One region of the Herbaspirillum lusitanum genome, then DNA from elsewhere that is predicted to be linked to it. Evidence: predicted binding sites of a transcription regulator. Region 1 holds the regulator's gene; each other region holds the start of a gene.
The links. Region 1 encodes sigma-54, which starts transcription at its own class of promoters, with help from an activator protein. Its sites were predicted from a motif close to TGGCANGNAANCTGCTTT; they were not measured.
Positions count from the first base shown of each region.

Region 2: the regulator sigma-54 is predicted to act here: its motif matches at 5,205-5,222, upstream of hmpA (NO-inducible flavohemoprotein).
Region 3: the regulator sigma-54 is predicted to act here: its motif matches at 5,313-5,330, upstream of DXT88_RS15095 (outer envelope protein).
Region 4: the regulator sigma-54 is predicted to act here: its motif matches at 2,100-2,117, upstream of urtA (urea ABC transporter substrate-binding protein).

Region 1 is NZ_QXFG01000003.1:194,813-202,336, reverse strand. It holds gene lptC (LPS export ABC transporter periplasmic protein LptC) at 1-83, shown strand, start outside; gene lptA (lipopolysaccharide transport periplasmic protein LptA) at 147-704, shown strand; gene lptB (LPS export ABC transporter ATP-binding protein) at 706-1,449, shown strand; gene DXT88_RS02180 (RNA polymerase factor sigma-54) at 1,485-2,966, shown strand; gene hpf (ribosome hibernation-promoting factor, HPF/YfiA family) at 3,090-3,443, shown strand; gene grxD (Grx4 family monothiol glutaredoxin) at 3,760-4,071, shown strand; gene DXT88_RS02165 (UbiX family flavin prenyltransferase) at 4,082-4,681, shown strand; gene DXT88_RS02160 (SDR family oxidoreductase) at 4,726-5,484, opposite strand; gene DXT88_RS02155 (ABC transporter permease) at 5,652-6,488, opposite strand; gene DXT88_RS02150 (ABC transporter ATP-binding protein) at 6,488-7,318, opposite strand; gene DXT88_RS02145 (LeuD/DmdB family oxidoreductase small subunit) at 7,398-7,524, opposite strand, start outside.
Region 2 is NZ_QXFG01000008.1:663,267-670,790, reverse strand. It holds gene DXT88_RS11525 (NUDIX domain-containing protein) at 1-567, opposite strand, end outside; gene DXT88_RS11520 (DeoR/GlpR family DNA-binding transcription regulator) at 784-1,545, shown strand; gene DXT88_RS11515 (methyl-accepting chemotaxis protein) at 1,803-3,539, shown strand; gene norR (nitric oxide reductase transcriptional regulator NorR) at 3,551-5,122, opposite strand; gene hmpA (NO-inducible flavohemoprotein) at 5,298-6,479, shown strand; gene DXT88_RS11500 (hemerythrin domain-containing protein) at 6,559-6,969, shown strand; gene pdxR (MocR-like pyridoxine biosynthesis transcription factor PdxR) at 7,026-7,524, opposite strand, start outside.
Region 3 is NZ_QXFG01000010.1:66,795-74,318, reverse strand. It holds gene DXT88_RS15120 (ABC transporter permease) at 1-437, opposite strand, end outside; gene DXT88_RS15115 (ABC transporter ATP-binding protein) at 430-1,986, opposite strand; gene DXT88_RS15110 (ABC transporter permease) at 2,107-2,898, opposite strand; gene DXT88_RS15105 (ABC transporter ATP-binding protein) at 2,911-3,738, opposite strand; gene DXT88_RS15100 (ABC transporter substrate-binding protein) at 3,735-4,766, opposite strand; gene DXT88_RS15095 (outer envelope protein) at 5,482-6,318, shown strand; gene DXT88_RS15090 (urate hydroxylase PuuD) at 6,458-7,524, shown strand, end outside.
Region 4 is NZ_QXFG01000014.1:162,045-169,568, reverse strand. It holds gene urtB (urea ABC transporter permease subunit UrtB) at 1-588, opposite strand, end outside; gene urtA (urea ABC transporter substrate-binding protein) at 791-2,044, opposite strand; gene DXT88_RS20260 (ferritin-like domain-containing protein) at 2,536-3,384, opposite strand; gene dapA (4-hydroxy-tetrahydrodipicolinate synthase) at 3,572-4,441, opposite strand; gene DXT88_RS20250 (hypothetical protein) at 4,580-4,819, opposite strand; gene DXT88_RS20245 (cold-shock protein) at 5,013-5,225, opposite strand; gene DXT88_RS20240 (hypothetical protein) at 5,449-5,760, opposite strand; gene infA (translation initiation factor IF-1) at 5,786-6,049, opposite strand; gene DXT88_RS20230 (DUF1488 family protein) at 6,525-6,779, shown strand; gene DXT88_RS20225 (DbpA RNA binding domain-containing protein) at 7,015-7,524, shown strand, end outside.

The DNA of each region.
Region 1 (7,524 bases):
TCGCCAACAACGCGACGCAGGAATTTCAATTGCTCCACAATGTGCGCGGCACGTACCAGCCGCGCTCACGTCCGTCCCGTTAGCCGTTAGCCCTCAGCCCCTATCGCCAATTGGCACAATCAAACGAGATACTTGCGCAGGATCCTATGAAAACGACATCCCTACTGCCGCTGTTTACCGTGCTTCTGATGAGCGTCGCCGGCATCGCCCGCGCCGAACGCGCCGACACGGAAAAGCCGACCCGCATCGAAGCCGAGCAAATGGTGTACGACGACGTCAAGCAGGTGAAGACCTTCACCGGCAACGTCGTGCTCACGCGCGGCACGCTGCTGATCAAGGCCGGCAAGGTGGTGCTGACCACCGACCCGGCCGGCTATGAATTCGCCATCCTGTACGCAGCGCCGGGCCAACTGGCGAGTTTCCGCCAGAAGCGCGACGGCGGTCCGAACCTCTGGATCGAAGGCCAGGCCGAACGCATCGAATACAGCGAGAAGACTGAAATCTCGAAACTGTTTACGCGTGCCCATATGCAGCGCATGGACGGCCCGCGCGTGACCGACGAGGTCAACGGCGAGTTCATCTCCTACGACAGCCGCGCCGAGTTTTATTCGGTCAACAACACCAACACCGGCGAAAGCAAACCCGGCGGCGGTCGCATCACCGCGATCATCCAGCCGCGCGTCGATTCTTCGAAGGGCCAATAACATGGCGATCAGTTCTCTGGTTGTACGCGGATTGCAAAAAAGCTACGGCGCGCGCCAGGTCGTGCGCGATGTCTCGCTCGAGGTCGCCAGCGGCGAAGTGGTCGGACTGCTCGGCCCCAACGGCGCCGGCAAGACCACCTCGTTCTACATGATTGTCGGCCTGGTGCCGTCCGACGGCGGCGAGATCGACCTCGACGGTTCGGCGATTTCGCGCTTGCCGATCCACGAGCGTGCGCAACTCGGCCTGTCCTATCTGCCGCAGGAAGCCTCGGTGTTCCGCAAGCTCAACGTGGAAGACAACATCCGCGCCGTGCTGGAACTGCGCAAGGAAGACGGCAAGTCGCTCAGCCGCGATGAAATCGAAGGCCGCCTCAACAGCCTGCTGCACGAATTGCAGATCGAGAAGCTGCGCGAAAGCCCGGCGTTGTCGCTGTCCGGCGGCGAACGCCGGCGCGTCGAGATCGCGCGCGCGCTGGCGACCGATCCACGCTTCGTGCTGCTCGACGAACCGTTCGCCGGTATCGATCCGATCGCCGTGATCGAGATCCAGCGCATCGTGCGCTTCCTCAAGGAACGCGGCATCGGCGTGCTGATCACCGACCACAACGTGCGCGAAACACTGGGCATCTGCGACCGCGCCTACATCATCAATCAGGGCACCGTGCTGGCCAGCGGCAGCCCCGACGACATCATCGCCGATGAATCCGTGCGCCGCGTGTATCTCGGCGAACACTTCCGCATGTAATCTGCACGCAATTTTTGCGGCCAACTGAAAACTGAATGAAACAATCCCTCCAGCTTCGCACCTCCCAGCATCTCGCATTGACGCCGCAGTTGCAGCAGTCGATCCGTTTGCTGCAGCTGTCGACACTGGAGCTGCATCAGGAACTGGAACAGATCCTGTCGGACAATCCACTGCTGGAACGCCTCGACGACGCGCTCGACAATTCCGTGCGGCTGCTGGCCGACGGCGCCCTCAGCAGCTCGCCTTCGGCGCAGGCCGAGCCGGTCGAGAACAGCGCGCCCAGCGCCGCGCCCGCTGAAGGCGAAGCCGGCGATCCGCAGGACAGCCCGGCCGGCGACGAGCATGCCGGCAGCGACGCCGACTGGAGCTTCGACGACGTCGCCCGCACCGGCAAGACGCCCGACGACGAAGACTCGCGCCCGCAACTCGAAGCGCACGACGTCACCTTGCGCGAACACTTGCAGGAGCAGACCCGCCTCACCGTACGCAGCCTGCGCGATCGCGCATTGATCGAGCTGATCGTCGATGCGATTGATGACCACGGTTATCTCGAAGAGCCGCTGGAAGAAATCCACGCACGCCTGCCCGAAGAACTGGAAATCGAACTTGACGAACTGACCATTGCGCTGAAGCTGCTGCAGAGTTTCGATCCGGCCGGCGTCGGCGCGCGCAGTGCTTCGGAATGCCTGGCGCTGCAGATCCGGCGCCTGCCGAAAGTTGCCTTTGTCACACGCCGGCTCGCGCTCACCATCGTCGAGGATTATCTGGCGCTGTTCGCCCAGCGCGATTTCAACAAGATCAAGAAGGCGCTCGGTTGCGACGATGAAGACCTGCGCGAGGCGCAAGCCGTGATCCGCCAGTGCCATCCGCATCCCGGCGCGGTGTTTGCCTCGGGCCGGTCCGACTACGTCGTGCCCGACGTGATTGTCAAAGCATCCAAGGACGGCTGGCAGGTTTTGCTCAACCATGACGTGATGCCGCGACTGCGCGTCAACGCCATGTACGCCAATGCGCTCAAGCAAACCAAGGGCGACGGATCGCTCGGTTCGCAGCTGCAGGAAGCCAAGTGGCTGATTAAAAATATGCGTCAGCGCTTCGACACGATTTTGCGTGTCGCCCAGGCAATTGTTGAGAGGCAACGCAACTTTTTTTCACATGGCGCAGTTGCCATGCGCCCCCTTGTGTTGCGCGAAATAGCTGATACACTAGGTCTACACGAGAGCACTATTTCTCGTGTAACGACTCAGAAGTACATGCTGACCCCGCATGGCATGTTTGAGTTGAAATACTTCTTCGGCAGCCACGTCGCAACAGAAACCGGAGGTGAAGCTTCCTCCACTGCGATACGGGCTCTCATCAAACAACTGATAGGAGCAGAAGACCCTAAGAACCCACTCTCTGATAGCAAGATTGCAGATATGTTGGCGGAACAGGGCATGGTGGTGGCGCGACGGACCGTCGCGAAATACCGCGAAGTGCTCAAAATCCCGCCGGTGAATCTCCGCAAATCTCTGTAAGTTTTTCTGAAGCAAAGCATCGTTGCTGTGTTCTGTTGAGTTCGGGTGTTTTGTTCTGGTGCTGCCTGCAAGCAACCGGACAATGCGTAAGAACCTCCAGCAATCTCACGATAGGAGTGCTGTATGAATCTGACCATTAGTGGCCATCACCTCGATTTGACCCCCGCCATCCGCGAGTACGTGCAAAACAAGCTGACGCGCATCAAGCGCCACTTTGACCATGTGATCGACATCAGTGTCATTCTCAGCGTAGACAAGCTGACCGAAAAAGAAAAACGCCAGAAAGCAGAAATAAACGTTCATATCAAGGGGAAAGACCTGCATGCCGAGAGCATTGCACACGACCTGTACGCCGCCATTGACATGCTGATCGACAAGCTGGATCGCCAGGTCATCAAGCACAAGGACCGCGTACAAAACCATCACTCGATGGCAAAACGCCTGCCGGAAGAACCGGTTTCCGCAACTGCCTCGTGATAGCCAACTAGCCGGCGGACTGGACCGGCAACAGAAAAAGGGCGCGCAAGCGCCCTTTCTTGTTTTCGCGGCATGACTTTATTGGTTTTTTTCAAACCCTTTCAAATATTCCAAGATCTTTTACGGAATATTTTCCGCCTGCCTCCCAAGCCTGTCTTGCAATCCCGCAAATCATTTACATGTTGGTCACAGCAGGCCAGAACATAAACCGCGCCGTGTTGCCTGAAAGACATTCCCTGCACAACGGCACTCTCCCAACGCACGCGCCCGCTTTTTCATATAATGGCGGCATTGCGAACTTTTTGAAGGTGTAGTCATGAGCGAAGTCCAATCCTGGATCAAGGAAACCGTTACCCAAAACCCCGTCGTGCTGTTCATGAAGGGCACGGCGCAATTCCCGCAATGCGGCTTCTCGGGCAAGGCGATCCAATTGCTCAAGGCCAGCGGCGCGGAAAACATCGTGACCGTCAACGTGCTGGAAAGCGCCGACGTGCGCCAGGGCATCAAGGAATACTCGAACTGGCCGACCATTCCCCAGCTGTACGTCAAGGGTGAATTCATCGGCGGCTCCGATATCCTGAGCGAAATGTACGAATCGGGCGAATTGCAAACCCTGTTCAAGGACTGATCTCCTGTCCATCGCTACAAATTCCACGCCGCCCCGCCAACGCCTGATCGTCGCCATCACCGGCGCGACCGGCGTGGCGTACGGCGTGCGGCTATTGGACGTGCTGCGCGAGGCGAATGTGGAAACCCATTTGCTGGTGTCCGAAGCCGGTGTGCTGAACCTGCACCAGGAACTCGACATGAGCCGCAAGGACGTCGAAGCGCTGGCCGATGTGGTCCATCCGGTGCGCGACGTCGGCGCCTCGATCGCCAGCGGTTCGTTCGCCTCGTCGGGGATGATCGTTGCGCCCTGTTCGATGAAGACGCTTGCCGCCATCGCCAACGGCCTGTCCGACAATCTCATCTCGCGCGCCGCCGACGTGGTCCTGAAAGAACGCCGCCGCCTGGTGCTGATGGTGCGTGAAACGCCGTTCAATCTGGCCCACCTGCGCAATATGACCAGCGTTACCGAAATGGGCGGCATCATCTTCCCGCCGCTGCCCGGCTTCTACCACCGCCCGCAATCGATCGCCGAAATGATCGATCACACGCTGGGCCGCGTGCTAGACCTCTACGACATTCCGCATGCGCTGACGCCGCGCTGGGCCGGTCTGAAAAATCAGCCGACATAAAAAAACGCTGCCTGAGGCAGCGTTTTTGTTTGCGGAAGAATATCTTAGCCGCGGCCGATGAAAGGCATCTTCGTCGCCATCACCGTCATGAACTGCACATTGGCATCCAGCGGCAGGCTGTCCATGTAGAGGATCGCCTTCGCCACATGGTCGGCATCCATGGTCGGCTCAACCTGGGTCGATCCATCGGCCTGCAAGGTGCCCTTCTTCATCAGCTCGGTCATGTCGGTCGAGGCATTGCCGATATCGATCTGGCCGCAGGCGATGTCGTAGCGGCGACCGTCCAGCGAAGTCGACTTGGTCAGGCCGGTGATCGCATGCTTGGTCGCGGTGTACGACACCGAGAACGGCCGCGGCGCGTGCGCCGAAATCGAACCGTTGTTGATGATGCGGCCGCCGCGCGGCGACTGTTCCTTCATGAGACGGAACGCCTCCTGGGTACACAGGAAAACGCCGGTCAGGTTGATGTCGACTGCCGACTTCCACTGCTCGTAGCTGAGTTCTTCCAGCGACATTGGCGGCGCGAAGATGCCGGCGTTGTTGAACAGCAGATCGAGGCGACCGAATTTCTCCCTGGTCTTGGCAAACAGGTTCTTCACCGAAGCCGGATCGCTGACGTCGGCCGGCACCACCAACGCATTGGCGCCGAACTCGCCAGCCGCCCTGACGGTTTCTTCCAGCGGCTGCTGGCGACGGCCGGCCAGCACGACGGCATAACCGTCACGCAGCAGGGCCAGCGAAATCTGTTTGCCGATGCCGGAACCGGCGCCGGTGACCAATGCGATTTTCTTCGGTGCTGCCATCTTCTGTGCTCCTCTGTTTTCCTGGAAATGGGATGTGCCGTGCGCGCCAGTAGGTGCGGCACGGTCTTGTCGAGCGTTTTACTATAGCAGCTGTCGCAGCGCGGGGAGATGAAGTATTTTCAGCTGAGCCGGAACCGGATCTTCCCTGATCGGCTATGCTTGCGCATTCAGACGGTTGGAATCCGCGAACTGTCAGCCCAGAACAAAGCCTTGCGTTGCAAGAAACTCATCAGCACATGCAGACACACGCCGATCGCCGACAGCACGAACAGCGTGGCGAACACGCCCGCGGTGTCGAGGTTGACGTTCATCTGCATGATGGCGTTGCCGAGTCCCTTGCGTGAGCCGAGGAACTCGCCGACGATGGCGCCGAGAATGCTGAAGATGATCGCGATGTTGAGTCCCGCGAAGATCATCGGCAGCGCGCCCGGCAGGCGGACCATCGTGAAAATCTGCCAGCGCGTCGCACGCAGCGAGCGCATCAGTTCCAGCCGCGCCGGATCGGTCGAGCGCAAGCCGCTGATGACGTTGACCAGGATCGGGAAGAACGCAATCGTCGCCGCGATGATGACCTTGGACGTCATGCCAAAACCGAACCACATGATGAACAGCGGCGCCACCGCAACCTTGGGCGTGGTCTGGATCGCGATCAGGTAGGGATACAAGGTCTTCTCGGCCAATGGAAATTGTGCGATCAGGCCGCCCAGCACGATGCCCAACAAGGCCGCCAGAAGGAAGCCGAGCATGGCTTCACCGAGCGTGTACAGCGCGTTGTCGAGATAGCTTGTATTGACCAGCGCCAGCGCGATATTGGACGGCGCCGGCATGATGTAGATGGGGATTTCAAAGCAGCGGATGATCGCCTCCCACACCACTACCACGGCGACAAATACCGCGGGGATCAGCAGCAGTTCGGGCCGCGCCTTGAGCGTGCGGCGCAGGCTGAAAGAAGCAGGCGCCGGTGTAACCTTGGCAGCGGCGGCGCTGATATGGATGCGTTCCATCAGATGAATCCCTGTGTATTGAACTGGCTGCGGATGCGCTTGCTGTACACGCCGAAGGCGTCGGTCGACATGATGTCGAGACCGCGTTCGGCGGGCAGGTCCACCGTGACCAGGTCGGCGATGCGGCCCGGACGATTGGACAGCACCATCACATGGGTGCCGAGGAAAATCGCTTCCGGAATCGAGTGCGTCACGAAGACCACCGTCTTGCCGGCCTTGCGCCAGATGCGCAGCAGCTCCAGGTTCATCACCTCGCGCGTCATGGCGTCGAGCGCGCCGAAGGGCTCGTCCATCATCAGGATGGAAGGATCGTGGATCAGCGAGCGGGCGATGGCGACGCGCTGCTGCATGCCGCCCGATAATTCGTTCGGATAACGATGGGCGAAATCGGCCAGGCCGACCATGTCCAGCAATTCCTGCGCACGCACGCGGCTGGACGCCATGTCAAGGCCGAGCACCCGCGCCGGCAGCAGGACGTTTTCAATGGCGGTTTTCCACGGCAGCAGCACCGGGCTCTGGAACACCATGCCGATGTCGCGATGCGGCTCGTGCACTTCTTCGCCGTTGACCTTGATCGAGCCGGCCGAGCGCGGGATCAATCCGGAAAGCAATTTGAGCAAGGTCGACTTGCCGCAGCCAGAGGGGCCGACGATGGTCATGAATCCGCCTAGCGGCACCGACACCGAAATCGGGCCGAGCGCCTGCACCTTGCCGCCGTCGTGGGTGGCGTAGGTTTTTTCCAGCGCCTCGACGACAATCGCCGCGCGACCGTTCACGGCGTTTGCTTCCTGGCTGAATGGCGTGTCTCGCACGATCGACATAACTGACATCCGGTTGACTCCTGAATGGCAAGCATCATAGAGCAAATCACTACCGAGCAAATGAATACTGCATCGGGCAAATCTGAACCTAAGTGGTCAACTGCGACTTCACGAATTCGAGACCGCCGCCGGCATTGACAATCTCCTGCAGGAACGGCGCCAGCGGCTCCACGTGCATCTGCTTGCCGCTGGTCGCGTTGAAGATCGCACCGCGG
Region 2 (7,524 bases), on a different contig from region 1:
GTGCAACTGCGCGTACTGCAGCAGCATGATGGTCTTGCCGTCGGCGATTTCACCTTCGGCGATCATCATCAGCGCCTGCTGGATCGGCACTTCCATCACCTCGATATCCTCCCCTTCGGCGACATTCCCGCCGCCCTCGCCTGCGCGCGCGTCGTCGGTATATTCACCGACGAAGAAATGCAGCTTCTCGGTCACCGAGCCCGGGCTCATGAAGACCTCGAACACCTTGCGCACGTCGCCGACGCGATAGCCGGTTTCTTCTTCCGCCTCTGCGCGGATGCGTTGTTCCGGGCTGGCGTTGTCGAGCAAGCCGGCCGGCGTCTCGACCAGGAAGCCATCGTGGCCGTCGCGATAAGTCGGAAAGCGAAATTGCCGGATCAGGATGACGCTGCGCCGCTCCAGGTTGTACAGCAGGATGGTGGCGCCGTTGCCGCGATCGTAGGTTTCGCGGTTGAGCGTCTGCCAGACGCCGTCGGCGCGGCGATAGTCGAAGGTGGTCTTCTTGAGCAGATACCAATCGTCGGACAAGACTTCGACATTGCGGATGCGGACACGCTCGTTTTCCATCGTTTTGCTCCTGTGCAGTGAATTCGTAAGGCGGCGAAGCCCGGCAATCACTCTGCCGGTATTGCACGCTTCATTTAAAATATCATGCAATATCAGGAATAATCAAGAATATTCGTGCAGAATTACGACCTTTATTCCGTGAAACTGCACGAATTTGCGCGTTGTCTTGTACACTCCCGACCTTACCAATACCACTGCCAACGCCGGACTAAAAGCATGCTGACCAGCCAACGAAAGAAACACCTGCTCGACCTGCTCAACCGCGACGGACGCATCGTCGCCAAACCGGTGAGCGAACAACTGGAGGTGTCCGAAGACACGATCCGACGCGATCTGCGTGAACTGGCCAGGGAAGGCTTGCTGCGACGCGTACATGGCGGCGCGTTGCCGTTGCTTGGCACGCCGGCGCTGGTGATGTTCGCCAACCGCCAGCACATCGAACCCGGCGCCAAGGCCGACATCGGCCGCGCGGCGGCGGCGCTGGTGATGCCCGGCCAGGTGGTGTTCATCGACGGCGGCACCACCTGCGTCCAGATGGCGCGCCATCTGGCGCCGGACCTGAAGGCAACCGTCGTCACGCACAGCCCGTCGATCGCGGTCGAGCTGTCCAACCATGCGCATATCGACGTCATCATCATCGGCGGCAAGCTGTTCAAGCATTCGGTCGTGGCGATGGGCAGCGGCACCATCGACGAGATCGCACGGGTGCGCGCCGACCAGTATTTCATGGGCGTGTGCAGCCTGCATCCGCGCACCGGCATCACTTCACTCGACTTCGACGAAGCCGGCATCAAGCGCGCCTTCAGCCGCGCCGCAGCCGACACCGTCGTGCTGGCGTCGCCGGACAAACTCGACACCACCTCGCCGTTCGAAATCGTGCCGCTGGCCGAGGTCAGCCGCATCGTGCTCAATCGCGACACCGCCGCCGAACTGATTGCGCCTTACCAGGCGCAAGGCATCGAGATCACGCTGGCCTGAGCCGCGATCCTCCCTCTGCACGCCGCAAGAAAACGCTTCTGCAACGACGCAAGCTTGTTGTCAGCACCTGCATATCCCTCGTGAATTACAAGAAGAAAAATTATCAATAAATACACGAATAACGACGGCTTTTGTTTGAATAAAGTTATCTTCCATGCAATTCTGTGAGGAACTGGCCGCTGCTGCGGGCGGGAAGAAAAGCACCATCGGAAATCAAGATGCGATGCGCCGATTCACAAAAAGCGGGGAGACACGCAATGAAATGGTTCTACAACTTGAAGATCGCCACCAAGCTGATCGCCACCTTTTTAACCGTGATCGTGTTGGCAACAGGACTTGGCGTTTTCGCCATCAGCCAGCTTGACAAGGTCAACCGCGCTTCTACCGATATCGCCACCAATTGGCTGCCGACCATCCGTACCCTCGCCCAGCTGAAGTTCACGGCCTCGCGCATCCGCAGCTTTGAGCAGCAGCATATTCTTGCCGCCGACGCCAAGGAGTTTGAGGAAATCGAGCAGAACGCCAACAGGCAACTCGACGCCCTTGCCGCATCGCGCAAGCTGTACGAGAGCCAGATCACCGAACCGGAAGAACGCGCCCTCTACCCGGAACTCGGCAAAACGCTGGACGTCATGGTCGCCGAACATCCCAGGATCATCGCCCTGTCGCGCGACAACAAGAACGCCGAGGCACGCACCCTCATGAAGGGCGAATCGACCAAAAGCTATCGCAAGGCGATCGAGATCCTCGACAAATTGAGCGCTGTCAATGAGCGTGGCTCGGACATATCGAACAAGCTGGCCGATGACACTTACCATAACGGGCGGCTGTGGATCATCGCCATGCTGGCCTTGTGCATCATTGCGGCGATGACGTTGGCAATCATGGTGGCGCGCATCATCTCGCGGCCGCTGACGCAAGCCGTCAAGATCGCCCGCCAGGTTGCCGACGGCGACCTGACGGCCGATATCCAACAAAACAGCGAAGACGAAACCGGCCAGTTGCTCGGTGCGCTCAAGCAGATGAACGACAACCTGCTGCGCATCGTCAGCAGCGTACGCACGGGCACCGACACGATCGCGACCGCATCAAGCGAAATCGCCACCGGCAACATGGACCTGTCCTCGCGCACCGAGCAGCAGGCCGGCTCGCTCGAAGAAACCGCCTCCGCCATGGAAGAGATGACGTCAACCGTCAAGCAGAACGCCGACAATGCACGCCAGGCCAACCAGCTGGCGGCGTCCGCCTCCGCAGTCGCCATCCAGGGCGGCAACGTGGTCGGTCAGGTGGTCGATACCATGGGTTCGATCAACGAATCTTCACGCAAGATCGTCGATATCATCAGCGTGATTGACGGCATTGCCTTCCAGACCAATATTCTGGCGCTCAATGCTGCCGTGGAAGCCGCGCGCGCCGGCGAGCAAGGCCGTGGCTTTGCCGTGGTCGCCTCCGAAGTGCGCAGCCTGGCGCAACGCTCTTCCGCCGCCGCGAAGGAAATCAAGCAGTTGATCGACGACTCCGTCACCACGGTCGGTATCGGCAGCAAGCTGGTCGCACAAGCCGGTTCGACCATGGACGAAGTGGTCAGCAGCGTCAAACGCGTGACCGACATCGTCGGTGAAATCACCGCTGCCAGCCATGAGCAAAGCGTCGGCCTCGATGAGATCAACCGCGCGATTACCCAGATGGATGAAGTGACGCAACAGAACGCTGCGCTGGTGGAGGAAGCCGCTGCCGCGGCCCAGTCGCTTCAGGAACAGGCAAGCAACCTGTCACAGATCGTCAGCGTATTCAAGCTGGATCGCCATGCCTTGCCGCAAGGCCAGACACACACGGCCACAGCGCCCAAGCGCACCGTGAACATCACGCCCGAGCCGGCGTCTCTGCCTGCCAAAACAAACGTCAAGACCGCATCCAAGACTGCTGCGGTGAAAAAAACCATCGCCAGCGAAGCGCCTGCGCACGACGACGCAGGCTCGTGGGAACAGTTTTGACGTGATCGGCGCTACTTCAGCCCGAGCCGCTTCGCCATCCGGTTGAGATTGGCGCGGTCGACACCCAGTTCGCGCGCGGCCGAGGCGACGTTGCCGCCGTTGCGCGCCAGGCAGGCGCTGACCAGGCGCCGTTCGTAGGCGCTCACGGCGTCGCGCAGGCCGCTGGCGTTCTGCAGGTCGAGCTCGGTCTGGACTTGCTGCTCATGCAATCCCTCGTGCGATGACAGCGCGTTCGCCTTCTCATTGGACAGATCGAAATCCTCGGCCGCCAGCGTCAGGATGCGCGGCCGTTCGGGATGCTTGCCGAGCGCCTTGAGCGCGGTGCGCGCAATCACGTGTTCCAGTTCGCGTACATTGCCAGGCCAGCGGTAATTGAGCAGCACTTCCTGGGCATCGGTGGCCAGGCGCAGACTCAGCAAACCCAGCCGGAAACGGTTTTCTTCCAGGAAGAATCCGCTGATCAGCAAGATGTCGTGACCGCGCTCGCGCAACGGCGGCACCGCCAGCGGGTAGACGCTGAGGCGATGGTAAAAGTCGGACCGATAGCGGCCCAGCCGCACTTCTTCCTCGAGATCGCGATTGGTGGCGGCGATCACGCGCACGTCCACTTTATGCTCCTCGTCCGAACCGACGCGCTGGATCTGCCCACTCTGCAGCGCGCGCAGCAACTTGGCTTGCACCGTCAGCGACAACTCTCCCACCTCGTCGAGGAACAAGGTGCCGCCGTCGGCCAGCTCGAACTTGCCGCGCCGGTCGCTGACCGCACCGGAAAACGCGCCCCGGACGTGGCCGAACAGCTCGCTCTCGACCAGGGTTTCTGGCAAGGCGGCGCAGTTGAGGCTGATGATGGGCTTGCGCGCACGCGGCGAGGCGGCGTGGATGGCGTTGGCGACCAGCTCCTTGCCGGTGCCGGTTTCCCCCGTAATCAGCACCGTCATGTTGCTCGGACCGGCCAGCCGCACCTCTTTCATCATGCGCTTGTGCGCCGGGCTCTGGCCGATCAGCTCGCGCCGGCTCTGGTTGGCGGCGAGCCGGTAGGCTTCGGCGCGCTGGCGTTCCTGCTCACTGGTCTCGGCAAGGTTATGGATGCGTTCGGCGACGTTGACGGTGGCCGCCGCCAGGCTGGCGAAGGCTTGCAAGGAGGCAGTGTCGACCGAATCGAAGCGTCCGGGACCGAGCGCGTCCAGCGTCAGCAAACCCCAGGGCCGGCCGTTCATGCTGATCTGGCAGCCCATGCAATCGTGCACATGAAGTTCGCCCGAATGCGCTTCGACCAAGCCGTCGTAAGGATCGGGCAAGGACGAGTTGGCAGGGAAACGCGTCGGCGGCACGTTCGACAACAGCACGCGAAAGCGCGGATGTTCGCTCACGCGGAAGCGCCGGCCGAGTGTGTCGCTGCTCAGCCCGTTGATCGCCAGCGGCACCAGTACCTCGCCGTCGAGCCGCAACAAGGCGGCGGCGTCGCAGGGAAACAGCATCCGCAACGTGTCCAGCAGACGGCGATAGCGCTCGCTGTCGTGTAATTCCCTGGACAGATCGGCCATCAGCGGAATCAATGCGTCCAGCATGAGCTTAGGAGTCATTTTTACCCTTATGAGTCGTTATGACTCGGGTCGATTCGACTCGGTCATTTTTTAAGTGACTGATTATAAAAGATTTTTAGTCTGGCATGGAGTTTGATTAAGAAGGGATAAGAAGATGCAAAAAACGAGGATTCTTGACCTCGGTCCCACTTGTTCAACCCTGAAAGGTATCGCCATGCTCTCCGACGTCCACCGCGCCATCGTCAAATCCACCGTCCCCCTGCTCGAAAGCGGCGGCGAAGCGCTGACCACGCACTTCTACAAGATGCTCATGCGCGACTACCCGCAAGTCATCCCGCTGTTCAACAAAGCCCATCAAGGCAGCGGCGATCAGCAACGCGCATTGGCCAACGGCGTGCTGATGTACGCGCGCCATATCGACCAGCTCGAACAACTGGGCGGCCTGGTCACCACCATCATCAACAAGCACGTCGCCCTGCAGATCCAGCCCGAACATTATCCGATGGTCGGCGACTGCCTGCTGCGCGCCATCCGTGAAGTGCTGGGCGCGGAAATCGCCACCGACCAGGTCATCGAAGCCTGGGGCGCCGCCTATGGCCAATTGGCCGAGATCCTGATCGGCGCCGAGGAAGGCATCTATCAGGCTACCGAAAAGGCCGACGGCGGCTGGCGCGGCCTGCGCAAGTTTGTCGTGGTGCGCCGCGTCGACGAGAGCGACGAAATCACCTCCTTCTACTTCGCGCCGGAAGACGGCAAGGCCATCCTGGAATACCACCCGGGCCAGTACATCGGCCTGTGCGTCACCGTCGACGGCGAAGAAATGCGCCGCCAGTACTCGCTCTCGGCCGCGCCGAACAGCAAGATGTACCGCATCAGCGTCAAGCGCGAGCCGAACGGCAAGGTTTCCAACTTCCTGCACGACCACATGACCGTCGGCAAGCAGATCGACCTGATGCCGCCGTCGGGCGAATTCACCCTGACGCAAAGCGAGCGCCCGTTGGTGCTGATCAGCGGCGGCGTCGGCATCACGCCGATGCTGGCGATGCTGGACGCGGCGCTGCCGGGCAAGCGCCCGGTGGTGTTCATCCATGCGGCGCGCCACGGCGGCGTGCACGCCTTCGGCAAGAAGATCGCCGACCTGGCGCAGGAACATCCGCAGTTGCAGCATTTCTTCTGCTACGAACAAACGCGCGAACAAGACCCGGCCCCGCATGCGACCGGCTACCTCGACCGCGACAAGCTGTCCCGCTGGCTGCCTGAGTCGATGGACGTGGACGCCTATTTCGTCGGTCCCAAGTCCTTCATGAAGGCCGTCAAGCGCCATCTGCACGAGCTGGGCGTTCCGGCGGCCCAGGCCCGTTACGAGTTCTTCGGCCCGGCTTCTTCGCTGGATTGACGCTGGATAAATCGTTTTGCGCCGGACTGCATGCTGTCCGGCGCGATTTTCAGAATTGATGAGGTATGAAAGACAACCCATGGACATCGACAAATACAAACACCAGCACAGCGTCATCTTCGACAACATCCGCAAGCTCAAGGAGTTTTCCCATCTGGGCATCGCCGAACACGCCGCCGACATCGCTGCACAAGTGATCAAGATGAGCTCGGTCATCAAGCTCCACCTGTCGATCGAGGACAAATTCCTCTATCCCGCCTTGCAGGAGGCCAATAATCCGCGCCTGGCCATGATGGGCAAGCAATACCAGCATGAAATGACGCACATCGCCGAAGCCTATGGCGAATTTGCGCGCAAATGGAATGACGCCGGCCACGTTGCTGCCGATCCGGGCGGTTTCCGCAGTGAAGCCAACAAGGTGCTGAAAGTCCTGTTCGACCGCATGCAGCGCGAGGACCGCGATTTTTATCCGATGATCGAAAAGGTCTGAGCAGGGCCTGAAGTGTCGGCTGCGTAGTTGCTGCTCAGTTGCTGCTTAACTGCCGCTCAATTGCCAAGTTCTTCCAGGATCGTCTTCACGCGTCCCAGCGCCGTCTCGATGTCGAGCGACTCGATGGCGCCATAGCCGAAGAACAGCGCGGGCTCGGGCTTGACCCGGTAATAGAACTCGTCCAGCGTGTACAGTGCGACGTCGACCCGGCGCGCCAGCCGCAGCAGTTGCGTCATGTCGACCTTGGCCGTCATCCGCGCCGCCAGGTGGAAGCCGGCGGTGGTCGGCACCGCGCACATCCAGGGTTTGAGCGTGCCGTTGAGCGCGGCATGCAGCTTTTCGCGCCGCGCGACATAGATGCCGTGGCAGCGTCGGATATGCTTTTGCAGATAGCCTTCGTCGATGAACCTGGCCATCGCCCATTGGGTCATGGTCGGCGTATGCCAGTCCGACAGGCCCTTGACCACGGTCATGGCGCGCAAAATCGAGGGCGGTGCAATCACGTAGCCGACGCGCAACTCCGGGTTCATCGACTTGGAAAATGTGCCGACAAAG
Region 3 (7,524 bases), on a different contig from region 1:
ATGCCGGCCCAGAATGCGCCGCCGATCACGCCTGCGACGATCATCAGGATCAGTCCGAGACCGCCCGGAATCGCGTGGTCGGGCACGTCGATCCACACCAGCATGGCGCCCGCGCACAAGGCGCCGACGGTGAACTGGCCTTCGGCGCCGATGTTCCAGATGCTGGCGCGGAAGCACACGGCAAGGCCCAGCGCGCACAGGATCAGCGGAACCGATTTCAGCAGGAGTTCGCTGATGGCGCGCCTGCTGCTGAACGGATCCACCAGGAAGACCTTGAGCCCGGCAATTGGATCCTTGCCCAGCGCCATGAACAGCAGCGCGCCGAGCAACAGCGTCAGGACGATGGCGATGACCGGCGACAGATAGGTCATGCGGCGCGACGGGACGCCGCGCAGTTCGAGCCGGAACGGAAGCGAGGTGAACATTGCCTTAGCCATGTGCAGCCTCCGCAGCGGCGTCCGATGCATCATCGTTCCACAAGCCGCTCATCCACAAGCCGACCTGCTCGCGCGTAGCCTGTTCAATCGGGATGGAAGGCGACAAGCGTCCCTTGGCGATCACATGCAGGCGGTCGCACAGGGCGAACAATTCGTCGAGTTCTTCGGAGATCACCAGCACGGCACAGCCTTCTTGTTTGAGCGCCAGGATTTCGGCATGGATTTGCGCGGCGGCGCCGACGTCGACGCCCCAGGTCGGTTGCGCGACGATGAAGACGCCGGGTTTGCGCTCCATCTCGCGGCCGACGATGAACTTCTGCAGGTTGCCGCCGGACAGGCTTTTCGCCAGCGCATCGGGACCGCCGGCCTTGACCTTGAAGCGCTCGATGATGGCGGCGGCGACCTTGCGCGTGTAGGCGAAGTCGATCATGCCGTGTTTCACGTACGGGACTTTCTGATGCGACAGCAGCATGTTGGCCGACAGGCTCAGTGTCGGCACGGCGCCGCGACCGAGGCGTTCTTCCGGCACCAGGCCGAGGCCCTTGGCGCGGCGCGGATTCGGCGCCAGGTGACCGACGGCGCTGCCGCCCAGCATGATCATGTTGGGCGCGGCGCGCTGGTCTTCGCCGGACAGCGCCGCCAGCAGTTCCTGCTGGCCGTTGCCGGACACGCCGGCGATGCCGACGATCTCGCCGGCGCGCACTTCGCATTCGATGTCTTTGAGTTCGGTGGCGAACAGATGCGCCTTGGGCAGGCACAGGCGATTGACGTGCAGCTTGCGCTCGTTGCGTTGCGACTCTGGGTTTCTCTCGCGGCGCAGGCGTACCAGTTCTTCGCCGATCATCATGCGCGACAGGCCGGCGCTGGTTTCATTGCGCGGGTCGCAGGTGCCGGTCACGCGGCCGCCGCGCATCACGGTGGCGCTGTGGCACAGCGCGCGGATCTCGTCGAGCTTGTGGCTGATGTAGAGGATGCTGCAGCCTTCGTCGGCCAGCAGGCGCAGCGTGACGAACAGTTTCTCGACCGCCTGCGGCGTCAGCACCGAAGTCGGTTCGTCGAGGATCAGCAATTGCGGATTGGTGAGCAGCGCGCGCACGATTTCCACGCGCTGGCGTTCGCCCACCGAGAGCGTGTGGACGTGGCGATTCGGTTCCAGCTCGAGGCCGTATTTTTCGCCGGTCTGGCGGATGCGCGCGACCAGGTCCTGCATGTCGGTGTCGGCGTCGAGGCCGAGCGCGATGTTTTCCGCCACGGTCAGCGTGTCGAACAGCGAGAAGTGCTGGAACACCATGGCGATGCCGAGCTTGCGCGCGATCTGCGGATTGGCGATGTGCGCCAGTGCGCCGTTCCAGTAGATTTCGCCGGCGTCGGGCTTGACGGTGCCGAAGATGATCTTCATCAGGGTCGACTTGCCGGCGCCGTTCTCGCCGAGCACGGCATGGATCTCGCCGGGCGCGACGCTCAGGTTGATGTCGTCGTTGGCCAGCACTCCCGGATAGGTCTTGCGGATATGCGCTATTTGCAGGCGCGCAGGCGACGTTGCGGTCACGGTTTTCCCCTAGCAGAAACGGCGCGGCGTGGCGCGCGTTTCAGGTTATTCAAATGATCTGCGGAATTTACCATAGCCAAATAAGCCGGATTGTCGACAATCGGAGAAATTGCAAAAATATCACGCGCGGTTGCCGCCGTCGCGACCCCGATGCGCCCAGCGCGTGGTGCGTTTTTCGATGATCGCGAACAGCTCGTACATGGCCATCGCCATCGCGCCGATGACAACCAGCCCGGCAAAGGCCAGCGGCATCTTCATCGACGAGCCGGCCGAGACCAGCAGGTAGCCGATGCCTTCGTTGGAGGCGTTCATCTCCGATACGGTCGAGCCGACGAAAGCCAGCGTGATGGCGACCTTCAACGACGCGAAGAAATACGGCAGCGAGCGCGGCATGCCGACCTTGAGCAGGATGTCCATGCGTTTGGCGCCGAGTACGCGCAGCACGTCTTCCAGTTCCGGCTCCAGGGTCGCCAGACCGGTGGCGATGTTGACCATGATCGGGAAGAAGGAAATCAGGAAAGCCGTCAGGATCGCCGGGCCGGCGCCGATGCCGAACCACACCACCAGCACCGGCACGAAGGCGGCTTTGGGCAGTGCATTGAACGCCGTCATCAATGGATAGGCTGCGGCATACAGCAGCGGCGACGAGCCGATCAGGAAGCCCAGCGACACGCCGACCGCGACCGCGATGGCGAAGCCCACCATGGTGACCCAGAAAGTCGACAGTGCGTGATGCGCAATCGGACCGGCGAATTCGATCATGGCCTCGATGATCGCCATCGGGCTCGGGAAGATGAACTCGGACACGTCCAGCGCGCTGCAGACGATTTGCCAGACCACCAGGATCGCCAGCAGCAATATCCACGGCGCCATCGTGCGCGCGGCCTGGTTCAGGGAAGAAGTTTTTTTCATGGTCGCCTCGGCTTAAGTATTTCTGACGCGGCCGATATGCTCGCGCAACTCGTGCACCAGGGCGTTGAAGGGATCGGTGTAGGTGAGCTCCAGTTCGCGCGGACGCGGCAGCGGATTTTCCTTGCGCGCCACGATGCGGCCGGGGCGTTTGCTCATCACATAAATGGTGTCGGCCAGGAAGGCGGCTTCGCGCAGATCGTGGGTCACCAGGATGACGTTGAATTTGCGCTCGGTCCACAGGTCGCGCAGCACGCACCACAGCTCTTCGCGCGTGAAGGCGTCGAGCGCGCCGAACGGTTCGTCCAGCAGCAGCATCCTCGGTTCGTGGATCAGTGCGCGGCAGATCGACGCGCGTTGCTGCATGCCGCCCGACAGTTCCCACGGGAACTTGTCGGCATAGCCGTCGAGGCCGACCGTCTTGAGCAACTTGAGCGCACGCTCGGCGTACTGCGCCTTGTTCTTCTTGAAGTCGCGCCGATACGGCTCGACGATTTCCAGCGGCAGCAGCACGTTGTCGAGCGTGGTGCGCCACGGCAGCAGCGTCGGCGCCTGGAAGGCCATGCCGACGAATTTGAGCGGACCGGTGACGTCGGCGCCGGCGATGGAGATGCTGCCGCGCGTGGGACGTTTCAGGCCGGTCGCCAGCTTCATGAAGGTCGACTTGCCGCAGCCGGACGGGCCGACGATGGCGATGAATTCTCCCTGTTTGGTTTGCAGGGAAATGTCTTCGACCGCGAATTCGTCGGAGCCGTCGTAGGACAGGAAGACGCGGCGGAAGTCGACGAAAGTGTCGGCCGAAGCGTCCACAGCTGCTTCAATAGTGTCGGCGTGCAATGTCATTTCCCGAACACGTTGAGCAGTTCTTTGGATGGCAGGTAAGCCGGGGTCCAGATCTTTTCCGCATTGACGCGGGTCTTGGTGCCGTAGGCATCCGACACTTGCGAGGCCATCAGCGTCAGGCGCGGCAGGAACACCTGGCCGTAACCTTCGGCCTTGGCGTGCGGCGTGGCGATGGCGCTGGAGATGGCCAGCTTGAGGCGGCGCAGTTCCAGCTTCGCGTCGATCAGGCCGTCGCGTTCCTTGAGCACCTTGATGGCGGCTTCGGGATCGGCCAGCACGTCCTTGGTGGCCTTGGCGAAGGCGCGCAGGAAACCCCTGAGCGCTTCCGGATTGGTCTTCATCAGGCTTTCATTGGCGATGATGGCGTTGCCGTACAGCTTGACGCCGTAGTCGGGGTACATCATCACGTTGATGTCCGCATCCTTGATGCCGCGCGCGTTCAGGTTCAGCAGCGAGGTGAAATAGAAGCCGGTGATGGCGTCGACGTCGCCGCGCGCCAGCATGGTTTCACGCAGCGGCGGATCCATGCTGATCCAATTGGCCTTGGAGGCGTCCAGGCCGTTGGCCTTGGCGAAGATCGGATAGCCGCGGCGGCCGGCGTCGAACACCGGCGAGCCCAGCTTCTTGCCGGTCAGGTCGGCCGGCGTCTTGATGCCGGTTTTCTTGAGCGAGAAAATCGCTGCGGGCGTGTCGTTGTAGACCATCATCACGGCCATCGGCTTGCCCGGCGAACCCGGGTTGTTGGCGGTGAATTCCATCAGCGCCGCCATGTCGGCAAAGCCCATGTCGTAAGTGCCCGACGCCACGCGATTGACGGCGTTGCCGGAGCCGCTGCCGGCGTCGATGACGACGTCCAGTTTCTCCTGCGCGAAATAACCCTTGGACTTGGCCACCAGGAACAGCGCCGACGGACCTTCAAAGCGCCAGTCGAGCTGGAACTTGATCTTGGTTTCCTGCGCAAAAGAGGCCGAACAGGCGGCGCTGAGCAGCAGGGCGGCGGTGAACTTGAAGAGCTTGTTGGCGTGCATGGCGGGCTTCCCGTTGGTTATTCAGTGGATGACTCAGTTGGTCGGTGGATTGAGGCACAGGTGAAGAGATGTCGCCAATGCGCTTCGATTTTGTTATCAGGCTTCTACAAACGATGTACAAACGATGTCTCGTTGAAAAGCATTTACTGTGCCAAGAACCTCGCACGGCAGCGACAGCGAAGGCAGCGCTGCGGCCGGCCCGCGGCCGGGCTTTATTTTGTCGACAATCCAAAATTTCATTTGCGACAATTTGGTGCTTTGCTGCACCGCTCTAGCAAGAGCTGCACTAAAAACAGTATTCTTACGCCCCCGTAAGCCTTGTAAACAGCGGTGTTTGTCGATAAACAGGTTTAGTACTGTCGTTCTATATTTTGTCGACAATCTTCCGTTGCAACCATCTCAAGGGCATGCCGGGGCGGGCTGTTTTCCACTCTGTGCAGCGACTCCGGCCGCTGCGGGGACGTCTTCTTCTCCGGGTTCATTTTTTGCCTGGCTGTCGCGTCCGCGGCCGCATTGTCGACAGTTTTTCGCCGTCTTGTTTTCGGCTGGCATGGCGTTTGCATTGATGGACCCGGCGGATTGCGCATCGGTGTTTGCCGGGTGCGATGCCAGACCAGTTGGACATGGGTGAGCAAATGAAGGAGCGCGCGTTACCTCCGTGACGAGCGATGGGATCCGGATTTATTTTTCAATGAAACGCAAAGGGAGAAAACGTATGAAGAAGAGTGCAATGGGGATGTGCTTGACTACCGCAGCGCTGGCTGTGTCGGCCATGGGCAGCATGTCGGCCAACGCCGCCGAATGGGCCGACAATTCGATCGGTATTCGCTACGGTACGCAATTTGCCGAGCCGTTCAATTCGCAAGACATCGCGAAAAAAATCGTCAACTTTACGCATGCCAGCGGCTACAAATACGGCACCAACTACCTGAACGTCGATTTGCTGATGTCGGATAGCAAAGACGCCGAATCGCAAGAAGCCTATATTGTTTATCGCCATACGCTGGATATCGGCAAGGTCGCCGGCAAGGATCTCTCTTTCGGCCCTGCGCGGGGTTTTGGCTTGACCGCAGGTTTTGACTGGAACACTAAAAACGATCCCGGCTACAGCTCGCGCAAGCGCATGATCGTTGCCGGTCCGACGGTGATGCTGGATGTTCCGGGCTTCCTCAACATCAGCCTGCTGGCGCTGTGGGAAAGCAATCAGCCGCTCAACAACGGCGTGCGCATGAGCAGCCGTTACTCCTATGACACGCATCCAATGCTGAACGCCGCCTGGGGTATCCCGTTCGGCACCAGCGGTTTCGCCTTTGAAGGCTACGTGAACTACATCGCCGCCAAGGGCAAGAACGAATTCGGCGGCGGCACTGCGCCCGAGCTGAACTTCGACGGCCAGATCATGTACGACGTCGGCATGCCTATGGGCATGGGCAAGAACACCTTCCGCGTCGGTCTGGAATATCAATACTGGCGCAACAAGTTCGGCAACCCGCACAACGTCCCGGGTTCCCTGGCCAAGACGCCGATGATCCGCGCCGAATACCACTTCTAAGCGTTTCTGCGGGCATGCCGATGTGGGCGTCACTTCGGCATGCCCAGTTCCTTCGGTGCCGGGTCCTTGGATCCGGCATTTTTTTCGACGTCAGTAATGGTATAAACAATTCCGGTATCGACTCACTACGCGGGGCGCAATGGAAGCATACATTTTCGACTGGCTCAATCTCTTGCTGCGCTGGCTGCACGTCATCACGGCGATCGCCTGGATCGGCTCATCGTTCTACTTCGTCTGGCTCGACAACAGCCTGACCCGGCCGGACGATCCCGCGCTGCTCGGGAAGGGCGTCGGCGGCGAGCTGTGGGCGGTGCACGGCGGCGGTTTCTACAATCCGCAGAAATACCTGCTGGCGCCGAAGACGCTGCCGCAAAACCTGCACTGGTTTTTCTGGGAGTCGTACAGCACCTGGCTGTCCGGCTTCGCGCTGTTCTCGGTGCTGTATCTGTTCAATGCGGGCACCTTCCTGGTCGACAAGCATGTGCTCGACATGACCGCGACTACCGCGGTGCTGGCGGCGCTGGCCTACCTGATTGCGGGCTGGCTGGTGTATGACGCCATCTGCCGTCTGTTCGGCGACAAGCCGGGCGGCGACCGCGTGGTCGGCGTGCTGGTCACGCTCTATGTCGTCGTTGCGGTCTGGGTGGCGTGCCATGTGTTTTCGGGACGCGCGGCCTTCCTCATGACCGGCGCCTCGCTGGCCACCGTGATGAGCGCCAACGTGCTGTTCTGGATCATCCCCGGCCAGCGCAAGATGGTGGCGTCGATGCGTGCGGGACAGAGTCCGGACCCCATCCACGGCAAGCGCGGCAAGCAGCGCAGCGTGCACAACACGTACTTCACGCTGCCGGTGATCTTTGCGATGCTGTCGAATCACTACAGCATGACTTACAGCGCCGGCAACAACTGGCTGGTGCTGCTGCTGATCATGCTGGCCGGCGTGCTGATCCGGCAGTTCTTCGTGCTCAGGCACAAGAGCGTGTTCAAGTGGCAGTATCCGGCCGCGGCCGTCGTGATTCTGGCCGGCGTGGCCGCGTGGATCGTGCCGAAGTCGGCGCTGCAGCCTGCGTCCGCAGTGACTCAAAACGCGCCGGCCGTCTCCTTCGCACAAGTGCAGCAAGTAATCGAAACGCGCTGCATCCAATGCCACGCGGCCAAACCGACGCTGATGCCGGTGCCGGGCAAGGGCATCCTGCTCGACAGCAA
Region 4 (7,524 bases), on a different contig from region 1:
GTTGGTGGTCTCTGCGAGGGCCTTGACGGCGGCCTTGCGCGTGGCTGCATCGGGTGCATGCAGGTTGGCGGTGGCGACGACCTGCTTCAGCACTTCCTGGATTTGCGGATCTTTTTCCGCCGCCAGCGCTTTGCTGATCAATGGGGTTTGTGCGGCGTCGGCGGTCTTCAGCAATTCGGTCGCGGCGGTCAGGCGCGCGGCGCGGTCCGGCGAAAACAGTTTGAGTCCCGATAGCGCGCCTTCGACCACGCCGCGCAGGCGGTTGTTGACGGTAATGCCTTCGGCGTCGTCAGGCGCCGGGCCAGTCTTGTCGGTGGCAGGATTGAAGGCGTCGCTGTCTTCAATGATCAGCACGTCGCCGGCAGGCGTGGCGTACAGCGCATCGCTGTTGATGGCGTTGAGGATCTTTTGCGCGTCGGCATTGGCCAGCGCAGCAATCTGCGTGACGGCGGCGATGCGCGCGTCAGGGTCGTCGCCGGCCAGCGGCTTGAGCAGCGCCGGATCGATCGCGGCATGCGCGCTGATCGCCTGGGTGCACAGCCAGCCTGTCAGCAAGGCGGACGCAATTATCTTGGGGAGAAGTCTCATGGTTCTTTTCGGTGGCAAGGCAAGACGGAAAGAAAGTCGGTCTCACGACGCTTATCTGAGATTCATGCATGCATTCCAATGAGGGATGCGGCATGGATTGCACCGGGCGGGATGTCGGACGCCCGGTGCAAGGTCTTGCAAACCGCTGCATGGAACATGCGGCGGGAACTGCTCAACTAACCAAACTTGGCAAGCGCCTGCATTACATCTTTTGCTTGCTCTCGTTGCCCGGAATGTACGGGCTCCATGGTTGCGCACGGATGGTGGTCTTGGTCTTGTTGACCACGTTGAACTGACCGTCGGCCTTGATTTCGCCGATCATCACTGGTTTGTGCAGGTGATGGTTGGTCTTGTCCATTTCCAGCGTGTAGCCGGACGGCGCCTTGAAGGTCTGGCCGCCCATCGCTGCGATCACCTTGTCGGTGTCGGTGGTCTTGGCTTTTTCAACCGCTTGCTTCCACATGTAGATACCGACGTAAGTCGCTTCCATCGGATCGTTGGTCACGACGGTGTCGGCGTTCGGCAGACCCTTGGCCTTGGCGTAGGCTTTCCACTTCTTGATGAAGGCGGTGTTGACCGGGTTCTTCACGGATTCGAAGTAGTTCCAGGCAGCCAGGTGGCCGACCAGCGGTTTTGCGTCGACGCCGCGCAGTTCTTCTTCACCCACCGAGAACGCCACGACAGGCACGTCGGTCGCCTTCAGGCCGGCATTGCCGAGTTCCTTGTAGAACGGCACGTTGGAGTCGCCGTTGATGGTCGAGATCACTGCAGTCTTGCCGCCGGCTGCGAACTTCTTGATGTTGGCGACGATGGTCTGGTAATCGGAGTGACCGAACGGCGTGTAGACTTCGTCGATGTCGGAATCCTTCACGCCCTTGCTGTGCAGGAAGGCGCGCAGAATCTTGTTGGTGGTGCGTGGATACACGTAGTCGGTGCCCAGCAGGACGAAACGCTTGGCGCCGCCGCCTTCTTTCGACATCAGGTATTCGGTGGCAGGAATGGCTTGCTGGTTAGGCGCTGCGCCGGTGTAGAAGACATTCTTTTCCAACTCTTCGCCTTCGTACTGGACCGGGTAGAACAGCAGGCTGTTCAATTCTTTGAAAACCGGCAGCACCGATTTGCGCGAGACCGAAGTCCAGCAGCCGAACACAACGGAAACCTTGTCTTGCGAAATCAGCTGGCGCGCTTTTTCAGCGAACAGAGGCCAGTTGGATGCAGGGTCAACGATCACGGGCTCAAGTTTCTTGCCATTGACGCCGCCATTGGCGTTGATTTCATCAATCGTCATCAGCGCCACATCTTTGAGCGATGTTTCGGAGATGGCCATGGTGCCTGACAACGAATGCAGGATGCCGACTTTGATGGTGTCCGCAGCGAATGCGGCAGGGAGCCAGGAAGAAGCTGCAAGTGCGAACGCGCCGAGTGCTGTTGCTTTTAGGATAGTACGACGTGACATGAAGTGCTCCTACAGTTAGAAGAATCAATGAGAGTTTGTTGACTGCCTTCCTGCTTTAGCAGAATGCGTGCCAATGACAGTGGAACTCACTTCGTCAATAGGCGTGAGATGCGTTCTTCCCAGAGAGGGCGCTGGCAAGGCGCGCGACGCGTCGCGTAGCGGTGCTACGCGCAAGGAGTGCAACGCGGCCAGCGCCCTCTCTGGGAAGAACCGAAGGGAGCGGCCTGTTTGGGCGATCTGCTGCGTTGCGAATCGAGGTCAAGACGCCCAGTCTTGACCTCGATTCGCGCCTTGCATCTCATCCCAAACAGGACAAGCTCGCACTCACGCCTATTGACGAAGTGAGTTCCGATCAATCTCTTGTGATTTTTCCGGCTTTGCAGAAGCCCTCGCGCACTATCGCACCATTTTAGTGATGCTAAAAATGGTGGCGGTGCGGTAAACGAAGAATCGCCCCAGAACGGAGCAAATTGCAGGGTTTGTGTTTGTTTTTAGCGCAAAAACACGTAGTGCATCAGTTGGCGGATAGGATATTGCACCCAGGTTTGCACCTTGGGAGGCAGCTCCAGCGGGCGCATGAGCATCTTCAAGGCCATGTCCGGCGTCAAATTGGTGCGCACGGTGGCATTCATGCGCGCGCTCAGTTCTCTTAAATAAGCGACGTCGCCGGCGCGTGCCGGATCGCGGAATTTGAGCGCATGGCGAATGGCGCAGTCGGCGTCTTCGTTGCGCATTTCCAGCGTGCGGCGACTCAGTGTGCCGAGCACGCGCGAGCGGCCGATGCCTTCGCGCCGGCGGTACTGGCGGAAGTATTGATAGAAATGCTTGTAGTGATTGACCTCATCGTTGGAGATGCGCGCCGCCAGCTCCTGCAGCACCGGCTCCTGCACGCTGCGCGACAATGCGCGGTAATAGGTCGCAGTGCCGGTCTCGACCACGCAGCGCGCGGCCATCTCCAGCGCCTTGGTCGGCTCCAGCAGCTCGACCTTGCAGTAGTCCGCGTACTCGGCGAGGAAGCTGTCGTAGGCTTGTTGCCAGTCGAATTCGGGCCAGACGTGCTCGACGTAAGCGCGCAAGGCCGCCCCGTGTTGCAACTCTTCCACTTCCCATTGTTCGCGCAGCCAGGCCGCGACTTTTTCATTGTCATGGAAGAAGTCGACCAGGTTGTGGGTATACAGATCGGAGCCGCTTTCGACGAACGAGGCGCAGGTCACCAGATAGAAAGTGTTTTCATCGTGACGCACGCGTTGCAGATCGATGCGCGAGAAATCCAGATCGGCGATGCGCCAGCGCGGTTGGTGCGCTTGTTGTTGGGCTGGTTGTGCTTGATGCGATTCCAGGTTTGCCACATGACCTCCTCGACACAGTGCGATAGAGATATGACGGGACCTTCAAAACTTGGTTCGCTGCCTCATGTTGGCGATTTGTAACAATGAACAATGCGCCGCGTTCAGCAGCGATGTTGTCCGTATGTCAAGCAGGGCATCGCCAGCGGCCCGCCGTGGCGGGCTTGCCTTGGCCGGGCGCCTACAGGCAACCGAGCCGCGACAGCTCGCGGCGCAAGCGCTCGTGCAGCGCCGGCGAGCTGGACAGCATCGGCGCGCGCAATTCGTCGCGCAGCATGCCCATCATCGCCAACGCCGTCTTGATCATGGCGGGATTCGGCTCGGCGAACAGCAGACGGATCAGCGGCAGCAATTCATAGAATTGCTCGCGTGCTTCGGCCAGGCGTTGCGCGCGCACCAGCTGCGCCACGCGCACGAACAAGTCGGGACGGATGTGCGCCGCTGCCGTGATTGCGCCACTGCCGCCGAGACATAGCGTGGTGAAAATCTGTTCGTCTTCTCCCGTCAGAATTTGCAAACCGCCATGCGCGATCAGGTCCATGGTGGCCGCCGCGCTGCCGCCGCAATCCTTGACGGCGGCGATGCGCTCATGGTCGGCGAGCGCGAGAATGGTGGCGGCGTCGATGTTGATACCGCTGCGGTACGGGATGTTGTAGACGATCACCGGCACCTCGGCAGCATCGGCCATCGCCAGGAAAAACGCACGCAAGCCTTCCTGCGAGGGGCGGACGTAATACGGCGCCGGAACCAGCAATCCCGCGATCGGGCGCTGCTGGATTTGTTGCATCTTTTCAAGCATCGCAACCGGACGATTACCGGCCAGTCCCATCGCCACCGGACAGCCCGGCACCGCATCGAGGACGGCGTCGAGCACTGTCAGTTGTTCACCGTCGTCGAGTGCGGCCGCCTCAGCGGTCGAACCGCAGGCGACCAGGCCGGACACGCCGGCGTCGAACATGCTGCGCGCCAGCGCCTGCAAAGCGGGGAAATCGATCTTGCCGTCGTGGAAGGGCGTGACCAGGGGAATCCAGATACCGTCGAAAGAACGCATTGCTGCTCTCCATGAAAATGTACTGCGTTACAGACCGTTGAATGTCTGTCGGCAGGTGCAAGGAGAACTAGCGAGGGGAACGTGTCCGGTCTGCGTTGGCCATCCTGTCAGCCCACCTGACAGGACAGCGCGCCCCGGTCAGATGAGCGACTGTTTCTTTTGTTTACCGGCTGCGGCTGCGCGCGCATGCGTCTGCGCAGCCAGGACATACAGGCTGAGCGACAACAGGCAGGACAGGGCGGCGATGAACATGAAGGATGAATGCAAATAATAAAACGATGAGTTGATTCTAGCAGCATTCCGGAAAATGGTTTCAGGCGCGCTCTCATTCCTCAAGGAAGCTGGTGCGGAGGTCGCGTAGCCATTGCCCGCGCCCATGCGGCGATGATAGCTGAAACATGTCGGCCCTGAATGCAACAAAGCCCGCCGTAGCGAGCTTTGTTATTCCGCAGAAACTGCGGTGCCGGGAATTTTTCCATCAACGACCCATGCTATCTGCATGGTGCCGTCAGTTTGTGAATCCCGGACTTGGATGTCGCGAAGACCTTGGTCTTCGCGTTACATCATGCGATTAGATCGCTTTGATATTGGTGGCTTTTTCGCCCTTAGGACCAGTGCCGCGCTCGAACGAGACGCGCTGGTTTTCGGCCAGGCTCTTGAAACCGTTCGATTGGATGTCCTGGAAATGCGCGAACAGATCGTCGCCGCCTTGATCAGGCGTGATGAAGCCGAAGCCCTTTGCATCGTTGAACCACTTGACCGTACCTGTTTGACTTGTAGACATGTTATTACTTCCTTGAAAAAAAATGAGGGACAACGCCCGAAGCGCACCCGAGACCAAGAAAGATGTAACCGAAGAGAGTCCGACAGAGGAGGCTCGCAAGCGAGCTCAAGAGAAGAGACCAACAATAACGACGACTTGATGTAAGTGCAAATTTAAATATACAGGTAAACCTGAAGATTACCTAAACATATCGAGATTTAATTCGCGATATGCCCGTATGCGTTCAGCGATAACCGTAGGTTGGCGCCGGCGTGCGCTGCTGCAACTGAACGATCGCGCGCTGCAGGCGTTCTTCAGTGCGCTTGGCGCGTGACGCATTTCCGGACGAGGTCAATTCCAGATCCGGAAAATACACGCGCACGGATTTCGCCGCCGTGATCAGGTCGAGCCGGTGCGCATGTTCATGCGTGAGGTCGGCGCCGATATCCCAGACGCATTCGACCAGCTCGACTTCCAGCGCAGCGGCCAACGCGACTGCCTTGGCGGAAATCGCCGCAGCGCCATTACTGCGCTCCAGAGGTGTCGCGGTAGGCATTGGAATCTCGTTACGGATCGAGATATCAGTAGCGACGACGTTGCTGTCCGCCGCCGACCGGTCCGCGCTTTTCCAGATGACGGAAAGTGATGCGGCCTTTGCTCAGGTCGTAGGGAGACAGTTCCAGTGTGACTTTGTCGCCGGCCAGGATGCGGATATGATTCTGGCGCATTTTGCCGGAGGTGTAGGCGATCAGTCGATGGCCGTTTTCCAGGTTCACGCGGAAGCGCGAATCGGGCAGGACTTCTTCGACGAGGCCGTTCATTTCAAGTAGTTCTTCTTTAGCCATGGTGGTTTCCAAATAAGGCGACCGGCAGGCGGCAGCTTGCAAGAAGCTGCAACAACATCCGCCGAAGATCGCAGAAAAAAGGGGCCGGTTACCGCTTGAGCGGACCAGTGCGGTTGTGCTTTCCGTCCCGGGAGCAGCACCGCGTGCACGTGCAGACATGCGGAGAAACTTGGCGCCGGATGCACAATGTCGCCGGCGGCAGGACTGCTACAGGACGGGCCGCGTGCCGGAAAACAAGTGAAACGAAAGGCTGGCGCGGCCGGAAAGAGTGGAGACTGGCACGCTTTGAAGATGATGTTGCAGGCCGGTCCGAAAAAGGGCGAAACCGCCCAACGAGCCTCTATTATACATTGTCTGCAGTGAACCCGGCCAATCCTTCCGGAAGCCGCGCCAGCGCCGGGCGATCGCCGATTTTGGTTGCTATTCGCGGGACTTACGCGCACTATAGGTCGATTATCCGATTAAAGGAAAAGCCATGTCGCAGTCTGTTACCGAAGTGAAATTGACCAACGCCGGCGTGATTTTTTCTGTATGCGTGGAGTTCGTCAATCGCGAGTGCTTCATCTCCAACGAAGCGCTGATCAAACTGGCCTCGCAAATGTTCAATGCGATCGGCCCGATGCGCACCTTCCGTGAACTGGAAGCCAACATTACCGGTGTCGCGCGCCGCCTGGTGCATGCCGGCGTGCAAGGCTCGCCGCTGCAACTGACACCGAATACTTTCCCGTAAAATCCCTCCCGGCCGGCTTTTTCATCCGCTTTTCGCCTGATCTCGTGTTTCTTGTCGTCGGGCATTGTTTGTCTCTCAGGCAACATCTCCACTTGTCACCGGTCAAGAAAGCGCCCATTTCGGCCGCCGGCACACGCGCGGCTGCAACTTAACATCGCTGAGCGCGTCACAAGCGGGTAAACTGCATCCCATGCGGCCGCGCCCTGCGGTCCCAAAAAAGAACCAGTGAGTCCTCATGTCCGAAGCCCCCCTTCCCTTGTTTTCCGACCTCAATCTCAGTGAACCGCTGTTGCGCGTCCTGAAAGAGCTCGGTTACGAATCGCCGTCGCCGATCCAGGCCGCGACCATCCCTATCCTGCTCAGCAACCGCGATGTCCTGGGCCAAGCCCAGACCGGCACCGGCAAGACCGCCGCATTTGCGCTGCCGATCCTGTCGCGCATCGATATCCGCCAGACCGTGCCGCAAGCGCTGGTGCTGGCGCCGACGCGCGAACTGGCGATCCAGGTGGCTGAAGCCTTCCAGCGCTACGCCACGCACATCCCCGGTTTCCACGTCTTGCCGATTTACGGCGGCCAGAGCTACGGCCCGCAGCTGAGCGCCTTGCGACGCGGCGTACACGTCGTGGTCGGCACGCCCGGGCGCGTGATCGACCATCTGGACAAGGGCTCGCTCGACCTGTCGCAACTGAAGACCATGGTGCTCGACGAAGCCGATGAAATGCTGCGCATGGGTTTCATCGACGAC